2 linked regions of the Psychrobacter arcticus 273-4 genome follow. The main gene of each other region encodes a partner of the protein of the gene in region 2 in a complex. Links are inferred from orthologs where the notes say so. Each region holds a gene or a part of one and is shown on either strand. Other genes may lie near its edges.

Region 1 (3,912 bases), 420 kb from region 2 along the record:
AGCGAAGACTGTCTCTTACGATTGGATCTCGCGCCTCGTTTACGAGTTGAACTCTTAACGTTGTCACAGTGGTAGTCTCCTCTGCTTATAGGTTTGATTGGGATTTTCTTGAATCGTTAATTGTATTTGTGTGTAACTTAGGAATAAGCACCACATCATAATCCTATTACGTCAAAAATAAAAACAAGCCTGAAAGAAAATCTGGAATTAACATATGCATATATAGAATAAACAAAATGTAATCGTTAACGGCCACTGTGTATGACCCAATAAAGACAAGACGTGTTACACAATATTCGACAAAGTTGCGATTTACATAAGTGAGTTGATAATTCGCTAAATATTGCTACTCTATGACAGTCTGTTAATAGGTGGTGCGATTATTTTCACACCTGATGATAGCGTCATTAATAATAGCTATCCGGTACTAACCGTATGATTACAGGCTATAATGGCTGTAATTACTCAGAAAATTCTAAACGTTACTATTACTCAGCAATTCATTATTCATCAATTTATTCATTACTAGAGCCCGTATGACTACATCTATATCGTCTGCTTCAACTGTCACTAACCAAGCCAATAATCTATCTATAGCGGTTATTTATCATAGTAATTATGGCCATACTAAGCGTGTTGCTGAGGCCATAGTGACAGGTGCCCGTCAGCAGTTGCCAAAATCGCAAGCCAAGGCGGTAGATGTCCATGAAGTGGATTGGGAGTTTTTAGATCAAGCAGATCTACTGGTATTTGGTAGTGCCGTATATATGGGTAGCGTCACTGCTGAATTTAAGACTTTTATGGATGAAACCTCAAAGCGTTGGTATCACCGTAAATGGGAAGGGAAGTGGGCAGCAGCTTTTGCCAACTCTGGTGGATTAAGTGGTGATAAACTTGCCGTACTGCAACAGATTTGTCTTTATAGCATGCAGCATGGTATGAACTGGATTGGACTGCCACTGATGCCGACAGGTCACGAAGCTCATGACCTAAATCGTCTGTCTAGCTTTTTAGGTTTGATGACGCAGTCGCTCGATGGTCCACCCGAAGAAACACCAGGCGTGGGCGATATAGATACAGCGATTTGGTTTGGTGATCATCTGGCAAAAACGATCATCAAACATCAGCCTGCCTTATAAAAATCCAAAAGCTATTTATCAAGTATTAAATATTAAAAAGCAGACATCAAACCGATATTTACTTTTTTTATTGTGAGCTTTTTATATCGTTCTTATCGCTCATTATTTTCAACAGTAATATCCGTAGCTGGAACAGTTTTGACCAATAAATTTTTGCTAGGGGCGTTTTTGACAGGAATCGGACTTTCGACAAATTGAAACGACTGACAACCTGTCATAAATAAAGCAAATGTAAATAAATAGGTTAATGACTTCATGGTGATATCTCAAAAAGCAATCGGCGACGGTAAAATAGCGCTCATCATAACCAATGCACAGGATTGTGCAAGATATTCTCGCATGATAAATGGAAGTAATACGCTCTATGAGAAGCGTTTGGGATTGGCCTTATGTATCCATTATGTACAGTCAAAATAAAATACAATGAGCAATTAACCTCATTATTTAGCCATAATTCACTATAGTCAATCCAATATAAAAGAAATGCAGCCCATATCATAAAACAGTTTATCTAAGTTATTTTCCATCCAGCCTTGGCGTAGAAACTTAGCTTGCGCCCACTTCTGTTCGATAGGGTTTAGGTCGGGACTGTAAGGTGGTAAAAATAAAAGGCGATGACCATCTCTATTCAGTAGTCTTAGAATAAGAGATTATCGATTTACTCTCATATAAAAAAGCGCCCAATCATATGCTTGGGCGCTTTTTTGCGGTTAAGACGTTATAAATTTCTAGCTTTATCTGGGACTGGCTGACCAGACAGGTGAACGGATAACGCCTTGCCCAGATTTACCAAAGGCTTCGCCACCATTTAGGGATTTGATAGTTAGTACGCCTTTACCACCTTGCTTTGAGGCATAAACGACGCGCTTACCATTAGGCGAAAAGCTCGGTGCTTCATCAATGCCGGTATTACCTAAATTGGCAGTGACCGCGCCGCCGCTATTCATGATGGCAGCTGAGCGACCATTTAAAAAGGCAATCTGTGAGCCATCGCTACTGAATTGAGGGCTGGTCGCATAACCACTATTGGACACCTTGGTTGTACGTCCCGAACCAAACTCATAACGATAAATCTGTGGTTTATTAAATCCAGCTTTATCAGACACAAAGACAAAAGATCTGCCATCAGGAGCGTAGCTTGGCTGTACTTCACTGCTTGGCCAGTTGGTGAGTCTTCTTGGTTGACCGCCGCTGGCACTCATCTCATAAATATCAGCGCTGCCCTCAAAGCTACTAGAGAACAGTATTTTGCTGCCATCTGGTGAGAATGAAGGACTTAAGTTACTACCAGGGAAAGGGGTCAATGGCGTTGCGCCGCCGCCGCTCACGCTTTGTACATAAATGACAGGATATGATTTATCGCGTTGTACCGCATAGGCAATACGGTTGCCATCAGGCGACCATGCTGGGGAGAAGATAGAGCCTGAAACTTCGGTAATGGTTTTGGCGTTTTCACCATCGGCATCCATGATTTTTAAGCGTGAGACTTTTGCTTTTCCTGCACCAATTTCTTCAATATAAGCAATACGCCCTGAGAAGTCACCTGGAATGCCGGTAATGAGCTCATAAACTTTATCTGCGATGACGTGACCGGCATAGCGCATGCTATCTTTGTTGTTATCAGTGGTTAAAGTTTGCTTGCCTTCGATAACGCGTCCTGTTTTAACCTCAATCACTTCATAATCGGTCACCACTTTACCGCGGCTACTGCGGGTGCTACCCACGACAAGATAGGGAATACCCATACTTTGCCATACAGGTAATGTTCCTGACAGCTCGCTGCTACTGCGCGGCTGCTGCGGTAGATTCTGACTGGTAATTTTGAGCTCAGTTTTGCTTAAGTCGTTTACAATAATAGGTGATAACACACTATCACCAGCAAAAGGCACAAAAGCCACTTGGTTTTGTTGAACAGGAATCTCGTAATCCAACTCTAAAATGACAGGCGCTGCCAATACACTTGGCGCGATAAGCAAGCTTGAGGCGCTAGCAAGTAACGAGGTGAGTAGTTTTTTATGAGTGCGCATGAGTAAGTTGAGCTCCTAAAACAGTATGATGGTCATTTTTATAGGTCATTAGTCCGCCATAAAGATAAGGCAGTACCTTCTACAGTACAAGCTATTTAAGGTAACGTTATCAATAATATAAGGCATGAGCAACTGATTAATTAATACCTTTAAACTGTAGAGTAAAGGTCGGGTATTTTGGGTCGTCAGCATCGATTGGTAAGCTGCCTGTGTTCAATACAGCTTGTTTTGCGGCTTCATTGACAGCTTCATCAGGTCCTGAAGCGGTAACATTGGTGATATTGCCGCTGGCATTGACTGTAATCGTGAGCGTAGCACGCTGAGTTGAGCCCTTTGCTGCAGTCGGTGGATTGTAGTTGCGTCTGATAAGATTAATGATTTCACTATTACTAGCGCCGCGACTACCACCTGATGCTGAGCGGCTGCTGCCTTTTGAAGGACTTGAGGTTGTGCTATCACCAGATAAATTCGATTGCCCATCGTTTGATGGGCTAAGGGTTTGACCTGAGCTACTAGAGCCACCCGTATTTATTTCTATATTTCGGTCGGTGGCAGTTGGGCGCTTAATCTTAGGAGGATTGTTTTGCTTATTGCGAAAATCGCTAAGCGTTTTTTGCTCTTCAATGAGTTGCTGTCTTCTTTCTTTTTCAATTTGGTCATGCTCTTCTAACACGGATTCGTCTAACCGTGCTGCCCACTCAGCCATACTGCGCTCATACTCTTGGTTTTGCTCAAGAAGGCGTTGA
Region 2 (4,900 bases):
GCATTCAAATATTCATGTGTAGGCTGCACAGTGGCTTTAAGAGCATTGTGTAACAAGAGAGCGAAGTTTTGCGGGTTGGTGTAGTAATTATTACAATAACTATGCAATCTTTACATAATGGCAAATAAAAGGTGCGTCTTTAGGGGTGACTTTTTGAGTCAAAATTGTTTTAATCCTCGCATCAAAATGATTGTTTAAAAAAAGCTGAATTGTCATTTTTTTATGGACGATTTATTTCACACTTTAGGAGAGTATTTTATGAAACTTATTCAATTAACAGCAATTTCTGCTGCGGTTTTGGCATCAAGTGCGGCATTAGCAGCTGAGCCAGTTATCATTGTTGACAGTAATGATGCTGTTGTATACGAAGCTGAGCCAGTAGCGGTTGCTTATCAAGCAGACGCTGGTTATGCCTACAATGCAGATGCTGGCGTGTTACGTAACACAACTGGCGCGGTCGTTGGTGGTACTAAGACTTTCTTCCAAACTGTTACTCATCCAGCATCAGTTAGTGCTGAAGTTGGTACATTAGGTTACGGTGCTAGCGTAGGTTATTCACTTAACGACAAGACTGAACTACAAGCTGGTTGGGCAGGTGGCGATGTTGCTGATTTATTCGGCGGTGACTTTGATGCAAATGATGTAAACTATGACGTTGATACTGATTTCAGTAACCCATATCTAGGCGTACAGTTACGTCCTATGGCGAACTGGTTTACAGTAGGTGCTGGTATCATTGTTCCTGATAACGAAATTAACGTAACTGCTAATACTAAAGATGGTTTTTACAAGATTGATGGCCAACAGTATGCAGAAGCAGATGTTGGTACTTTAAAAGGTACTATTGAGCACCGTAATAAGTTAGCGCCTTATGCTACTATCGGCTTCCGTCCTAATATCACCAATAACTTTGGTTTATTTGGCGAGCTAGGTGCAGCATATATGGGTAAGACCGATGCTACGGTTGTAGCTTCTGGAGCTGATTTACAAAATGCTGCAGAAAAGGCTGAGAAAGAACTAGAAGACAAAAACTTGTTAGAGTGGTTACCAATCGTTAAGCTTGGTGCAACTTACCGCTTCTAATTTAATAACCGTTTAAATACTGTTGTTAAAAGAAGAATGTGTACAGAGAACGACCCTTTTCAGGGTCGTTTTTTTATGTCTAATATAAAGTAAGAAGTGTTGTTTTCCACTAGGGTTGTTAGATTTTTTCAATAAATAATGACGGTCTGCTGCAATGGAATAACAGCAATACGATAATTACTATTATCGTCAGTCATAGTAAGCAAAGGCAGAGTTTCTGCAGGCTGATTGAGTAAATCAGGAATCATAGCGGAATAATCCATGCCTAAACCTTGGGCAAGCGTGTATTGATGTATCTTGATAAAACTCTCTTTTATTTGCCACAGCCATCTTATGGCAGAGTTACGCTGTATCGTTGGTAATGCTTGCAAGGTAGCCAGCTCTTTTGGATGATAAAAACGCTTAGCCACCTGCCATTTCACCGCATTGACTTCGATATCAATACCCGATGCACGATGGCGACTGATAATGACAGCGACCTTGACGTATGGTGTATCCAAGTTTTCTATAGCATTTTGCATTCGAGTAGCATTTTTACTACTGCCACTGGTATGGCTAAAACACACATAATATTGGCTATGGGTTAATCGATAAGGGAAGCTGGATTCATCTAAACTATCGGTGATAGATAGTTTTTTGAGCAATGCCAGTAATAATAGCCGTACGCCTGCACGTTGCTGCTGGCGCTGACTATAAGCAATTTGAGGTGTTGATAAACAGGTACTGGCTTTTTGATTATGATAGAGGGCGCGCACTTGAGCAGTCGCACACCATGTCATCGTTTTAGTGTCGAGCTCGGTATAGTGAATATCGTGTAGCATTAAGTTTTGCATAGTCTTTATATTATATAGTTGAAATACTTTAAAGTCGCTACAGTACTACTGGTGTAAATTTTTTGCAGCCTCTGTCTGCGTAGGCACAGCAAGCAAGAAAAATTTGCACCAGTAGTACGTGTTGTATCGATATTACTTTTCACCGACTATAGAAACTGATGGTTTATATCGCGATTCATCTTAGGTAACAAAAAGCAAAAAGCCCAACAATAGGCTTGCTGGGCTTTTTCATACTTATAATATCTTATACTATATGCTTAGTAAGACAGTTCAGCACGGCGGTTTTGGGCATAAGCATCTTCGTTCGTACCGGCAGCAGCAGGACGCTCTTCGCCATAGCTGATGACACGGATGTTATTTGCTGCAACGCCTTGAGCAGCAAGATAATCACGTGCTGCTTGGGCACGGCGCTCACCCAATGCGATGTTATATTCACGACTACCGCGCTCATCGGTATGACCAGCAATAACCACACCCGCTGATGGGTTAGATTTTAACAGATCTGCATGTTGGTTTAAGACGCCCGCAGATTGTGAAGTGATCTCACTGCTGTCAAAGGCAAAGTATACAACGGCTTGGATGTTTTCAGCACCGCTGATGACTGCGTTTGAGTTGTCAACGATGACCGCACCAGTGTAGCCAACTTGACCACCTGGGATACCTAGTGGAGCCACGACCACTTCAGAAATAGCGCGCTTGGTAGCACAACCTGAGGCTAGAACAACGGCGCTTGATAATACAGCGAGGGCAGCGATTTTTGAAAAACTGGTTGACATAATAAGCTCCAAAAATTGTAATGAATTACATTTGTTGTTATAAACTGCTTATGATAAAACTTAGGCAATTGCTATCTATAATATACTAAATGTTACTTTATGTAAGTACTATTACTGTAAATAATTCTAGAGTTTACAAATAGATATAATGCGTATTACGCCAAGATTTACGTCATTATATAGGGATTCTTATCATCGTTACCTTTCTTATTTTAATTTATCAGCACCCTTGAAATTTGGCGCCTTAGGTCAATGTAGCTAGATATTGTGACAGTATAGTCGGTGAAAAGTAATATCGATACAACACGTATTGCTGGTGCAAATTTTTCTTGCTTGCTGTGCCTACGCAGACAGAGGCTGCAAAAAATTTACACCAGCAATACTGTAGCGACTTTAAAGTATTTCAACTATAGCTAAGTGTTGCTTAAGTCTTGTTGTAAAGGCTGTTATAAAGGCTGTTATAAAGGCTGTTATAAATATAACCATCATAAAAACCAATAGGAATCTATATGTCTACCGCTGAAAACGATGCGCAAATTATCAATGCTGAAATGCCTGATGTACCTCTCCATGCGCCTAATAAAATCAATTTAAAAGACTATCAAAAGCCAAGCTTCGATGTTGAAACTGTCAGCTTAGATATCAAGTTATTTGAAGACCATGCACAGGTAGACAGTATTCTAAAGATGGTCCGTCAAAGCGCAGGCGACATCGTTTTATTTGGTGAAGATTTAGAGCTGTTGGCTCTGACGATGAATGGTGAGGCATTGACAGCTGAGCGCTATGAGCAGTCAGCAGGTAAGCTTACGATTAGTGATGCCCCTGATGAGGTAACATTGGCGATTCAAGTACGTATTTGCCCACAAACCAATACCGCGCTTGAAGGCTTTTATATGGCGGGCAGTGGTGATGATAGGATGTTTGTCACCCAGTGCGAGCCGGAAGGTTTCCGTAAAATCACCTTTTATCCAGACCGCCCTGACGTACTCGCGATATTTACCACTCGCCTTGAAGCAGATAAGCGCTATCCAACGCTATTGGCCAATGGTAATTTGGTCGAAGCGGGGGACATGATTGATGCCCCAAACCGCCATTATGCGATTTGGCATGATCCAACCAATAAGCCAAGCTATCTGTTTGCTTGTGTGGTTGCGGATTTAGATGTGTTGACTGATAGCTATACAACCAGCGAAGGTCGAGAAGTCTTGCTTGAAGTATATGCAAAGTCTGCTGACATCGATAAGTGTGATGTCGGTATGCAAGCGCTCAAAGATTCGATGCAATGGGATGAGGTCAATTACGGCCGTGCTTATGACCTAGATCGTTATATGATCGTTGCGGTCAGTCAATTCAATATGGGTGCGATGGAAAACAAAGGGCTAAATATCTTTAATACTGCCTGTGTATTATCAAGCCCCGAAACGACGACGGATACCCGTAGTTTTAGCGTAAAAGCCATTATCGCCCATGAGTATTTCCATAATTGGACGGGCAATCGGATTACTTGTCGTGATTGGTTTCAGCTGTGCCTAAAAGAAGGTTTTACTGTCTACCGTGATCAGTCGTTTTCAGCGGATCAGCAATCAAGTGCGGTGCAGCGTATCGATGATGTCGCCACTTTGCGCGCCCATCAATTTGCAGAGGATGCAGGACCACTTGCGCATCCTGTGCGTCCTGAGAGCTTTGTTGAAATTAATAACTTTTATACCACCACCGTTTATGAAAAAGGCGCTGAAATTGTCCGTATGATTGCCAATACCTTGGGAGCAGATCATTTCCGAAAAGGTACCGATGAGTATTTCCGTCGTTATGACGGGCAAGCAGTGACCGTTGAAGATTTCTTATCGGCGCTTAGTATTACTAATAGTAAGGTGGAAGACTTTATTGATTGGTATCGTCAGCCAGGTACGCCAGTAGTGTCCGGTCATCAAGACTATGATAGCGCCACACAGACATTGACCATTACGTTGAGTCAGCAGACCCGCCATGTCAGCGGCTTTGATGCGCCAAAACCGTTGCCAATTCCAGTCGCAACGGCGTTATTTGATAAAGAAAGTGGCAAAATTATGGCTGAGCGTATGTTGCTATTAGACCAAGCCACACAAACCTTTACTTTTGAAGGGATAAGTGCTGCGCCTGTGGTGTCTTTGCTGCGTGATTTTAGTGCACCGGTACAGCTGAATTATGACTATCAAGATGAAGATTTGG

The links.
Region 1: the proteins of pal (region 2) and PSYC_RS06505 are in contact, whole or in part, in a crystal structure (PDB 2HQS), measured with the Escherichia coli proteins. The link is inferred for Psychrobacter arcticus 273-4 from one-to-one orthologs.

The regions. Positions count from the first base shown.
Region 1 is NC_007204.1:1,503,599-1,507,510, reverse strand. The notes cover bases 1,021-3,912. They hold PSYC_RS06505 (PD40 domain-containing protein), read right to left. Parts: upstream 3,167-3,912; coding sequence 1,874-3,166; downstream 1,021-1,873. Other genes in these bases: PSYC_RS06500 (cell envelope integrity protein TolA), read right to left, coding at 3,303-3,912; PSYC_RS11415 (transposase), read right to left, coding at 1,604-1,771; PSYC_RS11670 (hypothetical protein), read right to left, coding at 1,232-1,396; PSYC_RS06510 (flavodoxin family protein), read left to right, coding at 1,021-1,139. Also shown: PSYC_RS06515 (YeeE/YedE family protein), read right to left, coding at 1-67; more of PSYC_RS06510, read left to right, coding at 537-1,020. UniProt on the Escherichia coli protein: Part of the Tol-Pal system, which plays a role in outer membrane invagination during cell division and is important for maintaining outer membrane integrity.
Region 2 is NC_007204.1:1,085,485-1,090,384, forward strand. Bases 934-3,792 are described here. They hold pal (peptidoglycan-associated lipoprotein Pal), read right to left. Parts: upstream 2,693-3,792; coding sequence 2,174-2,692; downstream 934-2,173. Other genes in these bases: PSYC_RS04715 (hypothetical protein), read left to right, coding at 934-1,083; PSYC_RS04720 (4'-phosphopantetheinyl transferase family protein), read right to left, coding at 1,212-1,916; pepN (aminopeptidase N), read left to right, coding at 3,244-3,792. In the rest of the region: more of PSYC_RS04715, read left to right, coding at 259-933; more of pepN, read left to right, coding at 3,793-4,900. UniProt on the Escherichia coli protein: Part of the Tol-Pal system, which plays a role in outer membrane invagination during cell division and is important for maintaining outer membrane integrity. The Tol-Pal system is also required for polar localization of chemoreceptors clusters.